DNA from 3 places in the Streptomyces sp. NPDC024698 genome. Region 2 is predicted to be linked to each of the others. Evidence: riboswitches for the same ligand, from Rfam matches in the RefSeq annotation. Region 2 holds a riboswitch; each other region holds the start of a gene.

Region 1 (7,435 bases), on a different contig from region 2:
CGGCTTGTTTCGCCCCCTCCGCCCCTACCCGACCCGTACCCGGGGCTCCGCCCTGGACCCCGCTCCTCAAACGCCGGAGGGGCTGGACCGATCCGGCCGGGGCTAACTCGAAGAGAGTTCGTGCAGTTGGTCCAGGAACCACTGGGCCGGGGGGAGGGCGGTGGCCGCCGCCGACAGGCGCTTGGTGCGTTCGGCGCGCTCGCCGGGCTGCATGCCGAGTGCCTCGTGCAGCGCCCGCGCCGTGCCGGTGATGTCGTACGGGTTCACGGAGATCGCGTCCTCGCCCAGTTCCTCGTACGCCCCGGCCTCCCGCGACAGGACCAGCACGCAGCCCTCGTCGGAGACGACCGGGACCTCCTTGGCGACGAGGTTCATGCCGTCCCGGATCGGGTTGACGAGGGCGACGTCGGCCAGCCGGTACGCGGCGAGCGAGCGGGCGAAGTCGTCCTTCACGTGCAGCACCACCGGAGTCCAGCCGGGCGTTCCGTACCCGGAGTTGATCTCGTCGGCGAGCCGCTGCACCTCGGCCGTGTAGTCCCGGTAGACCGCGAGGTCCTGCCGCGAGGGATAGGCGAAGGCCACGTGGACGACCCGCTCGCGCCACTCGGGGTGGTCGTCGAGCAGCTGCCGGTACGCCAGCATCCCCCGCACGATGTTCTTGGACAGCTCGGTCCGGTCGACGCGCACGATCGTCCTGCGGCCCGCGCCGATCTCCTCGCGCAGCGCGGCCATGCGTTCCCCGACGTCCGCCCGGTGCGAGCGCTCGCGCAGGAACTCGGCGTCCGCCCCGAGGCCGTGCACGCCGACCCGGGTCTCGCGCACGGGCGGCCCGGCGCCGTCCAGGTGCTCGATCGCGGGGGAGCCGCCCGAGGGCCGGGTGGCGACGTAGCGGCCGGGTTCGGTCTGCTCCGCGCAGCGCATGAACGCCGTGGCCCACCGCCAGGTCAGGAAGGCCACCCGGTCGGCGCCGAGCATGCCCGCCATCAGCTCGGCGCGGATGTCGTCGGGGAGCATCCGGAAGTAGTCCTCGGGTGCCCAGGGGGTGTGGGAGAAGTGGCCGATGCGCAGGTCGGGGCGCAGCTCGCGGAGCATCCCTGGCACCAGGCACAGGTGGTAGTCCTGGACCAGCACCGACGCGCCCTCGGCCGCCTCCTCGGCGAGCGCCTCGGCGAAGGCACGGTTGTAGGCGCGGTACGACGCCCACTGCCGCCGGAACTCCGCGTCGAAGACCGGCTCCAGCGGGGTCTGGTACAGCATGTGGTGGACGAACCACAGCACGGAGTTGGCGATGCCGTTGTACGCGTCGGCGTGCGTGGCGGCGTCGATGGCCAGCATCCGTACGCCGTCCTCGCCGACCCCGCGCCGGACGGCCTCCCGGTCGCCGTCGCCGAGGGCCGAGCACACCCAGAGCGCACCCGCGTCCGGCCCGATCGCGGAGAGACCCGAGACGAGTCCACCGCCGCCGCGCCGGGCGTGCAGCGAGTCGTCCTCCCGTACCTCGTAGGTGACCGGGCCGCGGTTGGAGGCGACCAGAATCCTGTGGGCACCATGCGTTGAAGCCATGCCTCGAAACCTAGCCCCGTCTCGAAACGCTCAAACGCGCCCTTCGGCCGTATGCGATCGGCGGCCGTGGGCGCCGGACTACGCGGCTCTGCGCGTCTGGTACTCGGACATTTCGGTCATCGGCGGCCTTTCCTCGGTGTCCACGGAGTAGGTGCGCGGCCGGAAACCGTCCCGGTCGCGTTCGAACTGGGTCAGGGAGGGGCGGATCAGATGGCCGCGGGCGAGCCGGAGCTGCGCGGTGCGGTAGATCGCGGCGGCCATGCGGCCCAGCGCCTGGCCGTCCTGGTGGCGGTGCTTGCGCACGCCGACGTCGACCTGGGCGAGGGCGTCCAGGCCCACCAGGTGCAGGGCGTCGACGAGCATGCCCAGTTCGACGCCGTAACCGACGGGGAAGGGGAGCTGTTCGAGCAGCGAGCGGCGAGCCGCGTACTCGCCGCCGAGCGGCTGGACGAAGCCCGCGAGCTGCGGCCAGTGCATGTTCAGCAGGGGGCGGGCCATCAGCTCGGTGACCCGGCCGCCCTGCCCGCCACCGCCGGCCATCGGGCGGTCGTACATGGCCTTGACGAGGTCGACGCCGGGCTCGGTGAGCAGGGGGCCCACGATCCCGGAGACGAAGTCGGACGAGAACTCCCTGAGGTCCGCGTCGACGAAGGCGACGATGTCCCCGCTCGTCACGAGGAGCGACCGCCACAGCACCTCGCCCTTGCCGGGCACGGCCGGTATCCGCGGGAGGATGTCGTCGCGGTGCACGACGCGCGCGCCCGCGGCGGCGGCGACCGCGGCGGTACGGTCGCTCGAACCGGAGTCGACGACGACGATCTCGTCGACGAGGGGCACCTGCTGCATCAGGTCGTGGCGGATGATCGCGACGATCTCGCCGACCGTCTCCTCCTCGTTGAGCGCGGGCAGCACGACACTGACCGTCGAGCCGGTGACGCGCTTGGCTGCCATGAGTTTGTGGAGCGGGCGGTCGGTCACGGACCAGGAGCGTGTGCTCAGCCAGCTCTCGACTTCTCTCAGCACCGTCTGCGGCTCCTCACTGTCTGATCACACGCCGTCGTCGGCGTGCCCGCTGCGGCCGGCGGCGGATCGATGGGCTCGTCTCGCCGTTCGGACGACTATCTCAACTGTCCTGGCCTTCGGTTACAGTCTTGAACAACGCGCATGACCATCGCATGTCCTGGATCGTCGGCGCGTATCGTGTTCAACAGTTCAACAATCAAATACCGCTCATCCAGAGGGGCAGAGGGATACGGCCCGATGAAGCCCCGGCAACCCTCCAGCCGGTCTCGTAGCGATCGATGTCGATCGCGTCGCGAGGCTCCCGGCTCGGGAAGGTGCCAAATCCGTCTCACGGCGAAGTGCGCCGTGAGGAAGATGAGGAGAAAGGGCCTCGCCTCCATGGCTGCGCAGACAGTTGCAAGCACCACGAACTCCGCCGACCCGGTGGACCTCGGCCCGGCCGCGGCGCTTTCCTGCCGCGAGTGCGGACACCGCGTGCCGCTCGGCCCGGTCTTCGCCTGCGAGGAGTGTTTCGGCCCGCTCGAGATCGCCTACGACTTCTCGGCGTACGACACCGAGGAACTCCGCAAGCGGATCGAAGCGGGACCCGCGAACATCTGGCGCTACGCGCCGCTGCTGCCCGTCCCCGCGGACGTGGCGGACAAGCCGAACATCAACCCTGGCTGGACCAAGCTCGTCCGGGCCGACAACCTGGCCCGTGAGCTCGGCGTCGACGCCGGAAAGCTCTTCGTCAAGGACGACTCGGGCAACCCGACGCACTCCTTCAAGGACCGCGTCGTCGCCCAGGCCATCGAAGCGGCCCGTGCCTTCGGGTTCACCACCCTCTCCTGCTCCTCCACCGGCAACCTCGCCGGAGCGGTGGGCGCCGCCGCGGCCCGCGCCGGCTTCCGTTCCTGCGTGTTCATCCCGCACGACCTGGAGCAGGGCAAGGTCGTCATGGCCGCGGTCTACGGCGGCGAGCTCGTCGGCATCGAGGGCAACTACGACGACGTGAACCGTTTCTGCTCCGAGCTGATCGGCGACGCGGCCGGCGAGGGCTGGGGCTTCGTCAACGTCAACCTGCGGCCTTACTACGCCGAGGGCTCCAAGACCCTGGCGTACGAGATCTGCGAGCAGCTCGGCTGGAGGCTCCCCGACCAGCTCGTCGTGCCGATCGCCTCCGGCTCCCAGCTCACGAAGATCGACAAGGGTCTCCAGGAGCTGATCAAACTCGGACTCGTCGAGGACAGGCCGTACAAGATCTTCGGCGCCCAGGCCGAGGGCTGCTCCCCGGTCTCCGTGGCCTACAAGGCCGGCCACGACGTCGTACGGCCCCAGAAGCCGGACACCATCGCCAAGTCGCTCGCCATCGGCAACCCGGCGGACGGCCCGTACGTGCTCGACATCGCCCGGCGCACCGGCGGCGCGGTGGAGGACGTGGACGACGAGCAGATCGTGGACGCGATCAAGCTGCTCGCGCGCACCGAGGGCATCTTCGCGGAGACGGCGGGCGGTGTGACCGTCGGTGTCACCCGGAAGCTGATCGAGAACGGTCTGCTCGACCCGACGCTGACCACCGTCGTGCTGAACACCGGCGACGGCCTCAAGACCCTGGACGCGGTGGCCTCCGACACCGGGCTGACCGCGACCATCCGCCCGAACCTCGACTCCTTCCGAGAGGCTGGTCTCGCATCATGAGCGTCAACGTCCGCATCCCCACCATTCTGCGCACCTACACCGGTGGGGCCGCCGAGGTGACGGCCGAGGGCGCGACCCTCGCCGAGGTCATCGGAGACCTGGAGAAGAAGCACACGGGGATCGCCGCGCGCGTCCTGGACGACCAGGGCAAGCTGCGCCGCTTCGTCAACGTGTACGTCAACGACGACGACGTTCGCTTCGAGCAGGGCCTGGAGACGGCGACCCCGGCGGGGTCCGGAGTCTCGATCATTCCGGCCGTCGCCGGAGGCTGATCGTTACCCTCGGTAATGCCGAACACATCGCGTTCACATAATTGCCCCTTCCGCGAGACAAGCGGAGGGGGCAATTCTGTAGGGTTGAACGCGCTAGAGTTGGGGAAGCCGGTTTGTTTTCGATGTTGGTTTCATGCCGGACGCATATGAGTTGCCGTTCTGGCGCCGATAAGAAGTAGCCAAAGTGGCTCACCTTTTTGGGTATTTTATGGCATTTATGGGGCCCGACTTGCCCCGGATCCTTGCGTATTCTCCGCAAATCATTGATCGGCCATGCCCAGAATTCTCGTCCGACTGACCTGTTGCAGAGGGCAGTTGGACAGATACATTCAGCCGCGGTCGACGCGTTCCGGCGCACACCCCCAACCGTTTGGGGGGTGAGGTCTGACCCGGATCCGCGAAGTGCGGATCTGTGCAAGGGCCAGTAATAGGGGAGTTAGGCATGGCTCAGGGCACCGTCAAGTGGTTCAACGCGGAGAAGGGGTACGGCTTCATCGCGGTCGACGGTGGTGCGGACGTCTTCGTGCACTACAGCGCGATTCAGATGGACGGCTACCGCACCCTTGAAGAGGGTCAGCGAGTGGAGTTCGAGATCTCGCAGGGCCAGAAGGGTCCGCAGGCGGACATGGTCAAACTCGCCGTCTGATCCGGGCGCGAACGACCACCGACTCAACTCACGCACGAGGGGCCCGCATCCCACCAGGGGTGCGGGCCCCTCGTGCGTTTCCCGGTCGCCCCCCGCCTCGCGCATGCCCGCGTGCGCGTGCTGGACGGAACCCCGGGCGGGGGCTGGGCCAGGGGGCTGTTTTCATGAGAGGCGCTTGCACTCGCAGGGGTCGAGTGCTAATCATTGGCGTTAGCACTCTCCCAGTGAGAGTGACAGAACTTGGATCGGGCCGGCGAGGCTCACGGGCCTGTGGGGCAAGGAACCACAGGGTTCGAGGGCCGTCCGTCGCGGGCGCGGGCACGATCCGGAGAAATCCACCCCGTCCGGGAGGACCACTTCACATGGCCAAGATCATCGCGTTCGACGAGGAGGCACGGCGCGGTCTCGAGCGCGGGATGAACCAGCTCGCCGACGCCGTCAAGGTCACCCTCGGCCCCAAGGGCCGTAACGTCGTCCTCGAGAAGAAGTGGGGCGCGCCCACGATCACCAACGATGGTGTTTCCATCGCCAAGGAGATCGAGCTCGAGGACCCGTACGAGAAGATCGGCGCCGAGCTGGTCAAGGAAGTCGCCAAGAAGACGGACGACGTCGCCGGTGACGGTACGACCACCGCGACCGTCCTCGCCCAGGCTCTCGTCCGCGAGGGCCTGCGCAACGTCGCCGCCGGCGCCAACCCGATGGCCCTCAAGCGCGGTATCGAGAAGGCCGTCGAGGCCGTCTCCGGTGCCCTCCTTGAGCAGGCGAAGGATGTCGAGACCAAGGAGCAGATCGCTTCGACGGCCTCCATCTCCGCCGCCGACACCCAGATCGGCGAGCTCATCGCCGAGGCGATGGACAAGGTCGGCAAGGAAGGCGTCATCACCGTCGAGGAGTCCCAGACCTTCGGTCTGGAGCTGGAGCTCACCGAGGGTATGCGCTTCGACAAGGGCTACATCTCGGCGTACTTCGCCACCGACATGGAGCGTATGGAGGCGTCGCTCGACGACCCGTACATCCTGATCGCCAACTCCAAGATCGGTTCCGTCAAGGACCTGCTCCCGCTCCTGGAGAAGGTCATGCAGTCGGGCAAGCCGCTGCTGATCATCGCCGAGGACGTCGAGGGCGAGGCCCTGTCGACCCTGGTCGTCAACAAGATCCGTGGCACCTTCAAGTCCGTCGCCGTCAAGGCTCCGGGCTTCGGTGACCGCCGCAAGGCCATGCTCGGCGACATCGCCATCCTCACGGGCGGCGAGGTCATCTCCGAGGAGGTCGGCCTCAAGCTGGAGAACGCGGGTATCGACCTGCTGGGCCGCGCCCGCAAGGTCGTCATCACCAAGGACGAGACCACGATCGTCGACGGCTCCGGCTCCGCCGACCAGGTCGCCGGCCGCGTGAACCAGATCCGTGCCGAGATCGAGAACTCGGACTCGGACTACGACCGCGAGAAGCTCCAGGAGCGTCTGGCGAAGCTGGCCGGCGGCGTGGCCGTCATCAAGGCCGGTGCCGCCACCGAGGTCGAGCTCAAGGAGCGCAAGCACCGCATCGAGGACGCCGTTCGCAACGCGAAGGCTGCCGTCGAGGAGGGCATCGTCGCCGGTGGTGGCGTGGCCCTGCTCCAGGCTTCCTCGGTCTTCGAGAAGCTCGAGCTCACGGGTGACGAGGCGACCGGCGCCAACGCCGTGCGTCTGGCCCTGGAGGCCCCGCTCAAGCAGATCGCCGTCAACGGTGGTCTCGAGGGTGGCGTCATCGTCGAGAAGGTCCGCAACCTGCCCGTCGGCCACGGCCTGAACGCCGCGACCGGTGAGTACGTCGACATGATCGCCGAAGGCATCATCGACCCGGCGAAGGTGACCCGTTCCGCTCTTCAGAACGCCGCCTCCATCGCCGCGCTGTTCCTGACCACCGAGGCCGTCATCGCCGACAAGCCGGAGAAGGCCTCCGCGGCCGCTCCGGGCGGCATGCCGGGCGGTGACATGGACTTCTGATCGACCCCGGTCGATCATCGTCCTGACGTTCCGAGGGCGGCACCCTCCCCCAGGGGAGGGTGCCGCCCTCGGGCGTTCCCCGGCCCGGCTCCGGCGGCGGAGGCGCGTACGGCGGGCCCGGAGGGTGGCCCGGATCACAGCGGCCCGGGCGGGCGCGGCGGAATGCCGTGGCCGGTACGGCGGTTGACGCTGACGAGCAGTCGATGCACGTGCACATACCGTACGGAATCTCCTGCCTCGCAGACCGTTCGACGTCATACCGACCACCT
Region 2 (7,435 bases):
TCGTTGAGCTCCTCCTGGCCACGGGCGACGTTGTCCTGGAGAGCGCTGATCTCCTTCTGGAGCTTCTGCTGCTTCTCCTTGGCGCCGTCGAGCTTCTCCGTGGCCTGCTCGGCCTCCTGGTAGAGCTTGTCGACCTTGGTCTTGACCTCGTCCTTGTTGGGCTTCTCGGACGGGGCCGCGTTGGCGGCGTTGGCGCTGAGCACAACGGCGGCAGCGGCGGCGGTGGTGAGCACGGTCACACGGGTGCGGCTCGGCTGCTTGGGTCGACGGTGGGACGCCACGAAGGCGAGCTCCTTCTTCCTCCAGCCGCCTGCCGAAAACGCCGACGGGCGGTGCCCCTCCACCGTCACTCCTCATGAGTGATCACCCTGTTGGAGGTTCGAGGCACGACCCTAGTGACCTACTTGTGATCAGTTCAAATCCAAACCTGAAAATTCTTTGTCACGGAGCGCATTCTTTGCCATCAACTCACCAGCAGTAATGCTCGCTTGACACTACGTCGCGTGAAGACATGACCAATTCGGGCATCACGCACAGACGTTACGCATGGTGCGTAGGCGGCTCATGCGACTTAGGAGACGGATCGCCGGACACGCGCGACGCGAGGGAGAAGACGTCCCGGAAGCACGCCGGAGGAGTCGCTCAGCCGCGCGAGAAGCGCTTGAGGAGCACCACGGACGCCACCGGCCGGGCGCCCGCCTTGGCGATCCCGTCGGCCACCTCACGGTCGGTGGAGACGACGATCACCGGCCGGCCGGGCGGCTCGGCGCGCACCAGCTGGCGGATCAGCTCGTCCGCCGTGACACCGGGCTTGGAGAACAGCACCCGCACCCCGCGCGGGGGCGCGAGCAGCACCGGCGCGGCCAGTTCGGCCCCGTCGAAGACACAGGTGACCTCGGCGCCGGTCTGCGCGGCCAGCTGCGAGAGCTGGCCGAGCAGCCGCAGCCGCTGCTTCTCCAGCGGCATCTGGGGATAGCCGGTCTTGGTGACGTTGTAGCCGTCGACCACCAGATGGGCCTGGGGCAGCGCGAGCAACTGGTCCAGGATCGCGGGGTCGTTCTCGGACAGGGCCCGGGTGGCGATGTCCTTCGGGGTCATCCGTCCCGGCTCGACCGCCTCCACCGTCTCCGCGGGCCGTACGGAGACGGGAGGCAGCGCCAGTTCCCTGCGCAGCCCCTGGGCCGCGTCCAGCACCGTGTCCAGCAGCAGCCGCACCCGCATGTCCTCGACGCTGCGACCCTCGCGGGCCGCCTTGCGGGTGGCCTCCAGCGCGGCCTCGGCCTCCGCCAGACGCGCCTTGAGCCGCCGCGTCTCGCTCTCGGCCGCGGACACCTGGGCCTGGCCCTCCGCCTTCGCCCCCTCCGTCTCGGCCTGGAGCTTGCGCAGGGCCGCCTCGCCGCGCTTGACGTCGCTGAGGGCCCCGCGCAGCTTGCGGTGAAGCGATTCCGCTTCCTTGCGGGCCGACTCCAGTTCCGCGCGCAGCCGTTCGGTCTCGGTCCGCGTCTGCGCGCGGGCCTCCGCGAGATCGGCGCGCAGCCGGTCCAGCTCGGCGCGGCTCTCCTCGTCGGCGCGCTCGGCGTCCGCGCGCAGGGCCTCCTCGCCCGCGGCGGTCACGAGCTTGACCCAACCGGCGGGACGCACGACGTAGGCCGCGGCCGCCACGTCCAGCGGATCCGCGGCCGGGGGCGGCGCGCCCGAGTCGAGAGCGCCGACGAGCTCGGGCTGGGCCTCTCTGAGCTTCTCCGCGATCCGCTGTCTGAACAGCGGGTCGGTCTCCAGCGCCGCCGCCATCGCGTTGCCCGCGAACTTGGCGCGACGATTGGGAGCGAATCGGGCGTACTGCCGCAGCTGTGCGGGCAGTTCGGACACCGTCAGCCCGCCGAAGCCGTCCGAGACGATCTGCACGACCCGCCGGCGCACGCCGTCGGGCAGCGGACGGTCGAGCACCTCGGCGGTGCCGTCGTCCGGCTCCCCGCCTGTGGTCTCCACCATCCGTTCACCCCAAAATCCGTGCGGGGCCCGCTCCCTCAGGAGCCGGCGCCCGGCCTGTCCACGAGTTCGACCTGATCCACCGCGTTGCACCAGCGGCACCGCACCGACTCGATGGTCTCACTGACCACCTCGCGCTCCTCGACCTTGGGCTCACCGGCCAGGTCCAGGTGCACATACTCGACGACCTTCGACGAGCGGGTCACGTCGAAACGCGTGAGGTTGCCACAGAGGGCACAGCGCCAGCGGGTCTTCGCGTCGGGCAGGGGAACCGTCATAGGGCAGCCGCTTTCCTTCTAGTGTCCGTCCGGCGCCGGTTTTCCCGGTGCTTTGGCTCGTAACCCTACGGCCTGGCGGGTACTCGACGCTCGGGTGTCCACGGCGGCGAGGCGGTCTGTGCGCACCCGTCCGGTTACGTCATGCTCTGTACCATGATCGGCAATTGGAGTGCGACGGCCGGAAGGGCGCTGAGGGGCCGGTCTGCGCCGGTGACGTACGGACTGATCGTCCTGTGCTGTCTGATCTTCGTGATCGGTCCCGCCTCGGGCCTGGATCCCGCGTACGGCACCGGGGACGAACTGCTGGTCGCGCAGCGGGCGTACTTCCGCCGCTGGGGCGTGGTGCCTGCCGGGCTGTTCGGCGGGGCGCCCGGCGAGGCCTTCACCCCCGCGACCGCGCTGTTCATCCACGGCAGCTGGCTCCATCTCCTGGGCAACATGCTGTTCTTCTACGTCTTCGGGCTGATGACCGAGGAGCGCATGGGCCACCTGGAGTTCGCCCTCTTCTACCTGGGCTGCGGGTATCTGGCCCTGCTGGGCTACGCGGCCGCCAACGCGTCCTCGCAGCAGTCCCTGGTCGGGGCCTCCGGGGCGATCTCCGCGGTGCTCGGCGCGTTCCTGTACCTGTTCCCCAGGGCCCGGGTGACCAGTCTCTTCCCGTTCCTGTTCTTCCTGCCGCTGCGGTTCCCCGCCTGGGTGGTGCTGCCGTTCTGGTTCACGCTGCAATGGCTGGCGGCGGGCCGCAGCTCCTCGGGTCCAGGGGTCGCCTATCTGGCCCACCTGGTGGGCTTCACCCTGGGTTTCGTCTACGCCTGGGCCCGGTTCCACCGCCGCCCGGCCGCCGTGCCCGCCCTCGGGGTGCTGCCGGGGCCCCCGGTGGAGCGGCCCGGCCCCGTGGACCGCGAGTAGGGTGAGATCCCCAGCAGCGGCCCCTAGGGAGAGAACCAGCCGTGATCACCGCGATCGTCCTCATCAAGACCAGCGTGGACCGGATCCCCGAGATCGCCGAGTCGATCGCGTCGCTGGACAGCGTCAGCGAGGTCTTCTCCGTCACCGGCACCTACGACCTGATCGCCATGGTCCGGGTCCAGGCCCACGACGACCTGGCGGACGTGATCCCCGGCAAGATCAGCAAGATCCCGGGCGTCGAGGCGACGGACACGCACGTGGCGTTCCGTACGTACTCCCAGCACGACCTGGAGGCGGCGTTCGCGATCGGTCTCGACTCCTGACCGACGCGGCGCCGCCTCCGGGCGTGGCTGCCCCTGCCCTCAGACCGCGGGGACGCAGCGGCCGCCCTCGGTGCGGTACTGCCAGCGCGCGCCGTCCCTGACCAGCTCGCGCACCGCGCGCACGAACCGCTCGACGTGCTCGTCGGGGGTGCCGGCCCCGAAGCTGACCCGGATGGCGTTGAGGGACTTCTCGCCGGGTGCCGCCTCCGGGGCTCCGCACTCCCCCTGGGTCTCGGGGGCGCTGCCGAGCAGCGTGCGCACGAGCGGATGGGCGCAGAAGAGGCCGTCGCGGACACCGATGCCGTACTCGGCGGACAGCGCCGCCGCGAAGTGCGAGCTGTTCCAGCCCTCGACGACGAAGGAGATGACGCCGACGCGGGGGGCGTCGTCGCCGAAGAGCGAGAGGACCCGGACCTCGGGGACCTCGGCGAGGCCCTCCCGGACGGTACGGATCAGGTGCCGCTCGCGGGCGAGCAGGTTGTCGAAGCCCTCCTCGGTGAGCGCCTTGCACGCCGACGCGATCGAGTAGGCGCCGATGACGTTCGGCGAGCCGGCCTCGTGCCGGGCGGCGCTGTCGTGCCACTCCACGTCCACCCCGCCGTCGGCGCGCCGGGTGACCTTGCGGCTGGCGCCGCCGCCGGCGAGGTAGGGGTCGGCCTCGCGCAGCCAGTCGGAGCGGCCCGCGAGGACACCGGAGCCGAAGGGCGCGTACAGCTTGTGCCCGGAGAAGGCGACCCAGTCGACGTCGAGGTCCTGGACCGACACCGGGTGGTGCGGGGCGAGCTGGGCGGCGTCGAGGACGATCCGGGCGCCGTGGGCGTGCGCTGCGGCGGCCAGTTCCCGCACGGGCCACAGCTCCCCGGTGACGTTCGAGGCGCCGGTGACGCACACCAGGGCCGGTCCATGGCCCCCTTCAACGGACACCGTGCGGGCGGCGAGGGCGCGCTCCAGGGTCTCGACGGCCTCGGCGGGGGTGCGGGGGGCGTTCAGGTAGGTCACCCGGGCGTCGCGCCAGGGCAGCAGCGAGGCGTGGTGCTCGGTCTCGAAGACGAAGACCTGGCAGTCGGCCGGGAGGGCCGCGGCGAGCAGGTTGAGCGAGTCGGTGGTGGAGCGGGTGAACACGACCTGGTCGTCGGCGCGGCAGTCGAGGAACTCCTCGACGGTCCTGCGGGCGTTCTCGAAGAGGTCGGTGGACAGCTGCGAGAGGTAGCCGGCGCCCCGGTGGACGCTGCCGTAGTACGGCGCGTACGCGGCCACGTCGTCCCACACCCGCTGGAGGGCGGGCGCGCTGGCGGCGTAGTCGAGGGCCGCGTAGGTCACCTCGCCGCCGGTGACGAGCGGGACGGTGACATCCCGGCCCAGAACGGGCAGGGGGGCACAAACACTCTGGTCGGCGGCAACGGTGGAGACAGACATGGCGAGCTCCTGTGAGAGGCAGGCGGGATCACCGCGCGAGCCGGCCGCCGCAGGCGGCGCTCAGCGCGGGAGAAGGGTGAAAAGGGTGTGCGGAGGCGGGGCTCGGCGCCCTATCGCATTCGCTTGCTCACAGAAGGCTCCCTCGAACGACCAGGACCCCTGGTGGTCCGCCCGGAGAGCGGGAGGGGTCCGCGCTTGCCGTAGGCCTCGCTGCCTACGACCTGGTCTTCACCCGGGGCACCCCGCCACGGACGGAGGGTTGCCGGACAGCCGGCCGGGGCCTGATGGCTGTCACTCATGACCTGATACAGCATCTTGCCAGAGGATCTTCCCCGCGCAAGACGCAGTCCAGGATCCGGACTGCGTCCCGCGCCGGGCTCCGGTGGGGACCGGCGGGTGGATCAGGCGTTGCTGGCGGCCACCCAGCGCTCCAGGGTGCGCTTCGCGGCGCCGGAGTCGATCGCCTCGGCGGCCTTCTCCATTCCCTCGCGGAGTTGGCCGGTGAGCGGCGCGCCGGTCGGCGAGAGGGCCACCAGGGCGGCCGCCGAGTTCAGCAGGACCGCGTCCCGCACGGGCCCCTTCTCGCCGTCCAGGAGGCGCCGGGCGACCTCCGCGTTGTACGAGGCGTCGGCGCCGCGCAGTGCCTCCACCGGGACGATGTCGAGCCCGACGTCGCGGGGGTCGAAGCGCTCCTCGGTGACCTTGCCGTCGCGGACGACCCACACGTGGGAACCCCCGGTGGTGGTCAGCTCGTCGAGGCCGTCGTCACCGCGGAAGACCAGCGAGGAGTTGCCGCGCTCGGCGAACACGCCCGCCACGATGGGCGCCATCCGGGCATCGGCGACGCCGACCGCCTGGGCCTTCACCCGTGCCGGGTTGGTCAGCGGTCCGAGCACGTTGAAGGTGGTCCTGATGCCCAACTGGCCGCGGGCCGCCGCCACATGACGCAGCGCCGGGTGGAACTTGACCGCGAAGCAGAAGGTGATCCCGGCCTCCTCGGCCACCGCGGCGACCCGGCTCACCGGCAGTTGCAGATTGACGCCGAGCTTCTCCAGCACGTCCGACGCCCCGGACGCGGAGGACGCCGCCCGGTTGCCGTGCTTGACGACCTTGGCGCCGGTGCCGGCCACCACGATCGAGGACATCGTGGAGATGTTGACGGTCTTCGCGCCGTCGCCGCCCGTTCCGACGATGTCGACGGTGCGTCCGGGCACCTCGATCACGTTCGCGTGCTCGTACATGGCCCGGACGAGTCCGGCGATCTCCTGGACGGTCTCGCCCTTGGCCCGCAGCGCCACCACGAACCCGGCGATCTGCGCGTCGGTCGCCTCGCCGCGCATGATGCGGTCCATCGCCCAGGCCGTGTCGTCGGCGCTCTGGTCGCGGCCTTCGAGCAGTCCGTTCAGTACCGCGGGCCAGGAACGGCCCGCCGCGGTGTCGCCTCCAGCGGGGTTCACAGCGCTCATGGTCGCTCCTGGTTTCCTGGGTCACGCGGTCGTGCTGACACGGGCGCGGGTGACACGGTCGTGGGCGCCGCGGGGTGGACTCACCCCCTGGCACCGGGTGAGTCCACCCTATCCAGCCCCGAGACGGCGAAGAGCCCCGTCCGTTGCGTGGACGGGGCTCCTGCCGTGGCGAACTGCCGGGGATCAGTGGTGGCCGTGGCCGCTCGTGATCTCCTTGTACTCCTCGACGGTGGGCTTGGGGATCTGGCCCTCCTCGCCGTAGAAGCCCTTGCTCATCTTGGCGCGCAGCTTCTGCGCACCCGAGACCTTGCGCTCGACACCGTTCTCGTCGACCGTCGGGCCGATCTCGGCCGGCTTGTACTGCACGTGCGCGGTGAGCGTGTGCAGCGCGTCCTGGCTGAGCGGCTCGTGGACCTCGATGAACTCACCGTGCGGCAGGCGCTTGATGATGCCCGACTCGCGGCCGTGCAGCACCTTGTCCCGGTCCCGGCGCTGGAGGCCGAGGCAGATCCGCTTGGTGGCGATGAACGTGAGCACCGGCACGACGAAGAAGGCGATGCGCACGAACCAGGTGATCGAGTTGATCGCCAGGTGGAAGTGCGTGGCCCAGATGTCGTTGCCGCCGCCGACGAGCAGGACGAAGTACCAGCTGATCCAGGCGGCACCGAACGCGGTCCGGGTCGGGACGTTGCGCGGGCGGTCCAGGATGTGGTGCTCGCGCTTGTCGCCGGTGACCCAGGACTCGATGAACGGGTAGACCGCGATCGCGACCAGGACCAGCGGGAAGATCACCAGCGGGATGAACACGCCCAGGACGAGCGTGTGACCCCAGAGGTTGATCTCCCAGCCCGGCATGACACGGATGAGGCCCTCGGAGAAGCCCATGTACCAGTCGGGCTGGGCGCCCGTGGAGACCATGTCCGGACGGTAGGGACCCATGGCCCAGATCGGGTTGATCGAGGCGATCGCCGCGATGGCCGCGATGACACCGAAGACCAGGAAGAAGAAGCCTCCGGCCTTGGCCATGTAGACCGGGAGCAGCGGCATGCCGACG
Region 3 (7,435 bases), on a different contig from region 2:
GTTTCGTAGTCGGTGTGGTTCATCGCCGCGGTCAGGACGACGTCGCTCGGACCGTAGGAGCAGGAGCCGTCTCCGTTCCCGGCGTCGTACGTGGTCGCCACTCCCCGGTAGCCGACCCCGGGGCGGATCCGTCCCGCCAGGGAAGCGGTCGTCGCCGCGGTGCGCGGGGTGGCCGTGGCCGACGGCCGCGCCGCCGTGGCCGACGGGCGGGCCGTCACGGCCCGGGAGACCGAGGGGTCCGGCGACCGCGTGGCCGTGGGAGACGTCGATCCGGCCGGAGCCGACCGGCCCGGACCCGAGGTCCCCCGGGCGCCGCCGACCGTAGAGGCGACGGGATGCCCCGCGTCGGCCGGGTGGCCGCCGGGACGGAACGCCACGACCAGAGCGACCAGAGCCCCGGCCGCGACCAGGGCGACCAGAGCGGCGTTCCGCGGCCTCGGCCCGCGCCCGCGCCGTCGCGAGCCTCGCTTCGTTTCCTTCATGCGCATCCGTTCTCCGCCCGCGCGGGACCGAGCGGGACACGTCGCATGTCTACTACGGACCATGGATTGACGGGGTCACGTCGAATAAATCCGGCGGATCCGTTCGCGTCCCTGTTCCATGCCCGGCACCTCGATGAGGCGATGGGCCAGCGCGGACACCGGCAGCAGCAGGGCGAAGAACCCCGCTTCGAGCACGGGACGGTCATGCCGGCACCGGCCGATGACGCTGTCGCTCACCGCCAGCAGGACCGGATGCACCAGGTACACGGAGTAGCTGATCGTCCCCAGCCGGGTCAGAGCGCGCGGGAACCTCCGTCGGCGCAGGGCCAGAGCCAGGCCGAAGGTGAGCGCGGCCAGCAGGAGAGCCGTGATCCAGCCGCGCCGCGCGAAGTGAGCGCCGTCGCCCTGCTCGTAGGCGCTGCCCACCGTGCAGACCAGCACCACCGCGGCTGTCCGGGCCGCGTGCGGCCAGGTGCACTCGCCGGCCTCCGCCCGCCGTACCGCGCTGCCGAGGAACATCACGGCCAGGATCACCAGGCCTTCCCAGAGGGGAACCGTGCCGTTGAAGGCGACCAGGACCAGGGCGAGGACGCCTCCCGCGACGGCCCCCGGCACACGCGGCGCGGAACGCCGGGAACTCCCGCAGCACACGGCGATCACGAGCACCGTCGCAGCGAGCATGACCAGGGGGCCGGTGCCGACCACGCAGGACAGCGCGGACGCCCGCGGTACGAACGCCGCCGCCGCGCTCATCGCGGCGAGCGCTCCCAGGACCACGGCCACGGTCGCCGGGTGCCGGTGCAGGCGGACCGTGTACAGGGAGACGACCAGCAGGTAGAAGGCGAGCTCGTACGACAGCGTCCACAGGACGAGCAGCAGACTCGGCGTCCCCAGCAGCTCCTGGAGCAGGGTGAGATGCGCGACGGCGACCGTGACGGGATCCCGCCCCGCGAAGCGAGGGCCGAGGCGCGCGACGCCCAGGAGGTCGAGCAGCACGACCGAGCCGACCAGGGCGGCCCACAGCGGGTAGACACGAAAGGCCCGCCCGATCCAGAACGTCCGCACGCAGCCCCGGCGTTCGAGCGAGGCGGGGATGACATAGCCGCTCACCAGGAAGAACAGCATCACGCCGTACCGGCCGATGTTCACCAGGGGCGCCAGCTGCTCCCTGGACTCCGCCAGGAAGGCGTACGACGCATGGTCGACCGCCACGAGAAGTGCCGCGATCCCGCGCAGCGCGTCCAGCCAGCCCAGCCGCGCGGTGTCGGCTGATCCGCCGGATGGGGGCGACGGCCGGGGGAGCGGCCGGACAGCGGGAGGTGCCGGTTCCATGGGGTTTCCCTGCCCGGAGGAGGTTCGCCGGACGGGCCGGCGAGCGGGCACGGCGAACGGAGCGGCCCGGTCCGGCGGCTCGCCGGGACTTGGTTCGCGGGGCCGGACGCCACATGGAAGTGCGAACGCCCGGCCGCACGGCACGGGACACGCTCGAAAGGGACGGCTTTCGCCGGGATCGCCCATCCTGCTGGATCCACGCGGGTGAACCGCACGGCGGCGGGGGCGGCCGACCGGGGCCACTTCCGGGGCCGCGGCGGCCGGTTCGTGTGTGAGGCGTGCGCTGCGGGCCGCGCGTCGGTCCGCGTGAGGAACGCGCACCCGCCCGGGCGACCCCGGGCGGGCTGGACAGCGGGTCTTGTCGGGGGCGTCAGGCCTCAGGCGTCCGTCGTCAGGGGTACCGCGTCGGTGGCCGGCCGGAAGGCGGGGTGCTCGCCGAGACGGTGTGCGTAGTCCAGGAGCCGGGGCCGCGCGCCGAGGGCCTCCGGGCCGCCGAGACCGGTGAGCGCCACCCATACGTCGACGTCCGCCGCCGTGAGACCGTCGCCGAGGATGTAGGGCCGCGAGGTGAGTTGGCAGTCCAGCAGGTCCAGGGCCGCCGCGAGTTCCGAGGGCGGGGCGGAGGGGGTGACATCGCGCTCCAGCAGATCGCGGAGGGCCTCGATGTCGGCGGTGAGGGAGGGAGGCCAGAGAGTGGAGGGGCAGGTCGTGGAGTGGCCGGAGAGCAGCCCCGCGAGATCGCGGAGGATGTCGGGCGTGTGGTTGCTGACGATGCGTCCGCTCCAGCGGTCGCACAGTGCCGGTGCCGTCAGCGGCCCGTCGAAGTGATGCTCGGTCGCCTCGTAGGCCCGGCGCAGTGAAGCGTAGGCGTCGGGGGTGCGCACGGGGTCCGTGAGGAGTGTGGTGGCGACCGAGTCCTTCAGACCGAGCAGCCCCAGGGTGATGGCGATGCGCAGCGAGTGCGGACAACTCCGCGACAGATACAGCTCGTAGCGGTGCGGAGCCGGGTAGAAGCCGCCGGCCAGGCCCACGCCGATGCGGCTGTCGACACGGTGGGGGAGGACGGACGGCGCGACCGCCGGCGTGAGCCGAAGCGTGGAGGGGAGCGTGGAGGGGAGCGAAATCTGTTCACAGGGACGGGTGTTGACGGAACTGGACGTGCGCGAAGCTGTCTCAGGCATGACTCTCCCTGGGGGAAGACGGAAGCCACCGCCGCTTTGTGGGCACCGGCGGCCGGAATGCGGATTGACTGCGCCTGTCGCACCGGTCCGGATCTGACGGACCGGTCGCGGATCAGTAGGCGCTGGAGACACGCAACAGATCGATGTGCAGGCGCCTCGTCAAGCCGTTCCTTGGCATTCCCACCGGTCCCGACCTCAGGGCTCGCGAGACGCGAGACCACGCTTGCCCCGCCACGCCGGCGGGACCCGGTCGTCACCCGGGGCACCCCGTCGCGGTGGAAGGGTTGCCTGTCAGCGGGCCGGGGCCGATGACCACCGGAGGGGGCGAACCCGCACCGAGGGGCGCTGACAATCGTGACCGTCCATGCAAGTTTCGGGGCGCTCTGTTGTGCCGTCAAGAAGGCCGACAACACGGTCTCACCTGGTGGTCACCCGCATTGACATTCTTTTCCGGACAGGCCTAACGTGCGGCCCACAACAGGATGCCTTTTCGGCCGGAGAAGAAATGGTGACGGCGATGCACACAGCTGACGGGACGGCCGCATGGCGGCGCACCGGTCGCGATGTGCTGTGCGCCGACCGCTCCGTGGACCTGCTGCGTGTCAACAGCGCCCTGTGTACGGGCATGTGCCGCCCTCTCAGCCAGGGCTGACGGTTCCTCCGAGTCTCTGACGTCCACCGCTGTCGCGGTGCGTCCCTTCCTGTCCAGCCCCCGTTCCGCATGCCGCCGCGCACCGCCTCGTACCGAGCCGTCTCCCGCTCGGCGCGGCGCTGCCGCCCGCGTGGATCCGGGGTGTCCGAATCCGCTGGAGCTCCCCATGAGTCAACCTCCTGGCAGCGCTGTGTCCTTGGGATCAGCGACGCCCGCAGAGGCGATCCCCCTGACCGACCTTCCTGCCGCACCCGAACCCCTGGCCGCTCAGCGGGTCCTTCCGCTCCGGCGTCCCGGCCGCTGGATCATCACGGCCGTGGTGCTCGTGCTGGTCGCCCAGATCGCCCACGGCCTGGTGACCAACCCCTTCTACCAGTGGGACCGCTTCCAGTACTGGTTCCTGCGCCCGACCGTTCTCGACGGCCTGCTGATCACCCTCGAAGTCACGTTCTACAGCGCCGTGCTGGGCCTGCTCGGCGGCATTCTGCTGGCGCTGGCCAGGCTCTCCCGGAGCCCGGTGCTCCGCGCGGTGAGCTGGGTCTACACCTGGCTGTTCCGTTCGGTGCCCCTCATCGTGGTGCTGCTCTTCCTCTACAACTTCAGTGCGCTGTACCGGACGCTGAGCGTAGGTGTTCCGTTCGGTCCCGCCTTCTTCAGCTTCGACGAGTCGCGCCTGGCCACCGACATGGCCGTCGCCGTCGTGGGACTGAGTCTGAACGAAGCGGCGTACGCCTCCGAAGTGGTACGCGGCGGCCTCCTCTCCGTGGACCAGGGGCAGCACGAGGCCGCCTCCGCCCTGGGTCTGCCGAAGCGGTACCAGTTCGCGAGGATCGTCTTCCCGCAGGCACTGCGCTCCATCACCCCCAACTACGTCAACCAGCTGATCGGTCTGATCAAGGGCACCTCGCTGGTCTTCTACGTGTCCCTGCTGGACCTGTTCGGAACCGTGCAGAGCATGGGCAGCACCTACCCCGGCGACATCGTGCCCCTGCTCCTCGTCGCCACCGCCTGGTACCTGATCCTCACCAGCGTCGTCTCCGTCGTCCAGTTCTACGTCGAGCGGTACTACTCGCGGGGCGCGCTGCGCACCCTGCCGCCGACCCCGTTGCAGAAGGTGCGAAGCGGTCTGCGCGAGGCGCGGGCCCGGGTCCGTAGGGAGACGGCGATATGAGCGGCGTGACGAGCAGCCCCCGGCCGGCGGCGGTCGAGGTGCACGACGTCCACAAGTGGTACGGCCTCCAACAGGTCCTGAACGGCGTCGAGTTGACCGTACGGCCCGGTGAGGTGACGGTCATCCTCGGACCGTCCGGCTCCGGGAAGTCCACCCTCCTGCGCGTGATCAACCACCTGGAGAAGCCCGAACTCGGCCATGTCAGCCTGAACGGCGAGCTCATCGGCGTACGCCGGCAGGGCGACCGGCTCAAGGAGCTGAGCGAGCGGGTCATCCTGGCCCAGCGCAGCCGCATCGGGTTCGTCTTCCAGAACTTCAACCTCTTCCCCCATCTGACCGTCCTGGGCAACGTGGCCGCTGCTCCGGTGGCGACCGGCAGGCTGTCCAGGCCCGGGGCAAGGGAGTTGGCCCGCGAGCTGCTCGCGCGGGTGGGCCTGGTCGACAAGGCAGGGGCCTACCCACGGCAGTTGTCGGGCGGTCAGCAGCAGCGCGTCGCCATCGCCCGTGCTCTCGCCCTGCGGCCCGGGGTCATCCTCTTCGACGAACCGACGTCCGCCCTGGACCCCGAACTGGTCGGCGAGGTCCTCGCCGTCATCAAGGACCTGGCCCACAGCGGCACCACCCTCGTCATCGTCACCCACGAGATCGGCTTCGCCCGGGAGATCGCCGACCGGGTGGTCTTCATGGACGGCGGCCGGATCGTCGAACAGGGACCGCCCGAGCAGGTGCTGGACCAGCCGCGAGAAGCGCGCACCAGAGAGTTCCTGAGCAAGGTGCTCTGACCGCTCCCGCCCGGACGCCCCGCGCGACACCGCTCGACGGGGCGCTCCCTCGCGCTGCCTTCCCCGACCCACGGCGGGGCAGCCCCCTCGATTCCGCGGCCCACCCGGGCCGCTCCCCCCACGTTCCTCACCGCACACCCGAAAAGGACAGCCATGCGTACCCTCGGCCTGAACAGCAGGACCCTGCGCGGCGTCGCCGCGACCGCCGCCGTCGCCTCCCTCGCCGCCTCTCTCGCCGCCTGCGGCGGAGACAGCGACGCCGCCACCCGGACGCGGTCCGACAAGGCCGGCACCGTGACGGTGGGAGCACTGTCCAACGGAGCCGCCAAGGAGACCGCGCTGAACGTGTCCGAGGTGAAGGCGATCAGCGCAGAGCTGCCCAAGTCCGTCACCAAGAAAGGCACGTTGGTGGTCGGCATCGGCGCGCTGCCCGCCGGCTCGGCGCCGCTGAACTTCGTCGGCTCGGACCAGAAGACGCTCACCGGCAGCGAACCGGACCTCGGCAAACTGGTCGCGGCCGTCCTCGGACTGAAGCCGGTGGTCAAGAACTCGACCTGGGAGAACCTCTTCGTCGGCGTCGACAGCGGCAAGGTCGACGTGGCCTTCTCCAACGTCACCGACACCGAGGAGCGCAAGAGAAAGTACGAGTTCGCCTCCTACCGGCAGGACAACCTCGCCTTCGAGGTTCCGAAGAAGAGCACCTGGAACTTCGGCGGCGACTACCGCAACCTCGCGGGTAGGACCGTCGCGGTGGGCGCCGGCACCAACCAGGAGAAGATCCTCCTGGAGTGGAAGGCGAAGCTGGCCAAGGAGGGCAAGAAGCTCACCGTCAAGTACTACCAGGACAACAACGCCACCGCCCTCGCCCTGAACAGCGGGAAGATCGACGCCTCCTTCGGCCCCAACCCCGCCGTCGCCTACCACGTCACCCAGAACGCCAAGTCCCCCAACCCGACCCGCAACGCAGGGCAGTTCTCCGGCGCGGGCGAGACGATCCAGGGGCTCATCGCGGCCACGGCGAAGAAGGACAGCGGGCTCGCCAAGCCGGTCGCCGACGCCATCAACTACCTGATCAAGAACGGGCAGTACGGCAAGTGGCTGGCCGCCTGGAACCTCTCGAACGAGGCGGTCAAGACCTCCGAGGTCAACCCGCCCGGCCTGCCGCTCGACAACTCCTGAACCACACCGCCCGCCCAGGGGACTCCGCCGCGCCGCGGCGGAGTCCCGGGGCGCGTCCGGCCGCGTTCCAGATACGGAGAACCCGCACCGCCATGTCCACCAGCCTCAGCCCCGTCGCCTCCCCGGGTCCGACCGCACCGCACGTCCTCGACAACGCGGCCTGGGCCGCGCTCACCGGCCCGCACGCCCACCTCGCCGAGCGCGTCGGCGGCGCCGCCCGCTACCCCACGGACGTGTCCCCGTTCGCCGCCCTCGACGACCCCGCCGACCCCCGCTCCTGGGCGGACCTGGCCGAGCTCGTCGGTCCCGGCACCCTCACCCCGGTCACCGCGGTCCAGACCGTGCCCGCCGACTGGACGATCGAACAGAGCGGTGAGGGAGTCCAGTTGACCGCCACCGCGCTGCACTCGGAGCCCGCGCCCGAGGCGATACGCCTCGGCCCCGACGACGTCCCCGAGATCCTCGACCTGATCGCCCTCACCCGCCCGGGCCCCTTCCTGCCCCGTACCGTCGAACTCGGCACCTACCTCGGCCTGCGCGAGGACGGCCGTCTGGTCGCGCTGGCCGGCGAACGGCTGCGCCCGCCGGGATGGACCGAGATCAGCGCGGTGTGCACCCACCCCGGCCACCGGGGCCGGGGCCTGGCCACCCGCCTG

Evidence for each region. A riboswitch is a leader RNA that binds a small molecule or an ion and turns the genes downstream of it on or off. The one in region 2 is predicted to bind S-adenosylmethionine.
Region 1: linked by a shared signal. The riboswitch ahead of thrC (threonine synthase) and the one ahead of ACZ4AA_RS00400 (aminotransferase class V-fold PLP-dependent enzyme) in region 2 are both predicted to bind S-adenosylmethionine.
Region 3: linked by a shared signal. The riboswitch ahead of ACZ4AA_RS22800 (putative leader peptide) and the one ahead of ACZ4AA_RS00400 (aminotransferase class V-fold PLP-dependent enzyme) in region 2 are both predicted to bind S-adenosylmethionine.

The regions. Positions count from the first base shown of each region.
Region 1 covers NZ_JBVHLK010000004.1:173,950-181,384, forward strand. The annotation lists gene ACZ4AA_RS11755 (alpha,alpha-trehalose-phosphate synthase (UDP-forming)) at 103-1,563, opposite strand; gene ACZ4AA_RS11760 (glucosyl-3-phosphoglycerate synthase) at 1,642-2,586, opposite strand; SAM riboswitch class I at 2,791-2,947, shown strand; gene thrC (threonine synthase) at 2,965-4,263, shown strand; gene ACZ4AA_RS11770 (MoaD/ThiS family protein) at 4,260-4,535, shown strand; gene ACZ4AA_RS11775 (cold-shock protein) at 4,978-5,181, shown strand; gene groL (chaperonin GroEL) at 5,544-7,166, shown strand.
Region 2 covers NZ_JBVHLK010000001.1:83,657-91,091, forward strand. The annotation lists gene ACZ4AA_RS00375 (C40 family peptidase) at 1-281, opposite strand, end outside; gene ACZ4AA_RS00380 (NYN domain-containing protein) at 643-1,992, opposite strand; gene ACZ4AA_RS00385 (hypothetical protein) at 2,028-2,267, opposite strand; gene ACZ4AA_RS00390 (rhomboid family intramembrane serine protease) at 2,421-3,176, shown strand; gene ACZ4AA_RS00395 (Lrp/AsnC family transcriptional regulator) at 3,218-3,499, shown strand; gene ACZ4AA_RS00400 (aminotransferase class V-fold PLP-dependent enzyme) at 3,539-4,915, opposite strand; SAM riboswitch class IV at 5,102-5,218, opposite strand; gene trpD (anthranilate phosphoribosyltransferase) at 5,317-6,381, opposite strand; gene qcrB (cytochrome bc1 complex cytochrome b subunit) at 6,565-7,435, opposite strand, start outside.
Region 3 covers NZ_JBVHLK010000010.1:33,718-41,152, forward strand. The annotation lists gene ACZ4AA_RS22785 (expansin EXLX1 family cellulose-binding protein) at 1-482, opposite strand, end outside; gene ACZ4AA_RS22790 (acyltransferase family protein) at 558-1,814, opposite strand; gene ACZ4AA_RS22795 (cell envelope biogenesis protein OmpA) at 2,192-2,995, opposite strand; gene ACZ4AA_RS22800 (putative leader peptide) at 3,108-3,173, opposite strand; SAM riboswitch class IV at 3,210-3,355, opposite strand; gene ACZ4AA_RS22805 (hypothetical protein) at 3,513-3,647, shown strand; gene ACZ4AA_RS22810 (amino acid ABC transporter permease) at 3,814-4,818, shown strand; gene ACZ4AA_RS22815 (amino acid ABC transporter ATP-binding protein) at 4,815-5,600, shown strand; gene ACZ4AA_RS22820 (ABC transporter substrate-binding protein) at 5,754-6,779, shown strand; gene ACZ4AA_RS22825 (GNAT family N-acetyltransferase) at 6,872-7,435, shown strand, end outside.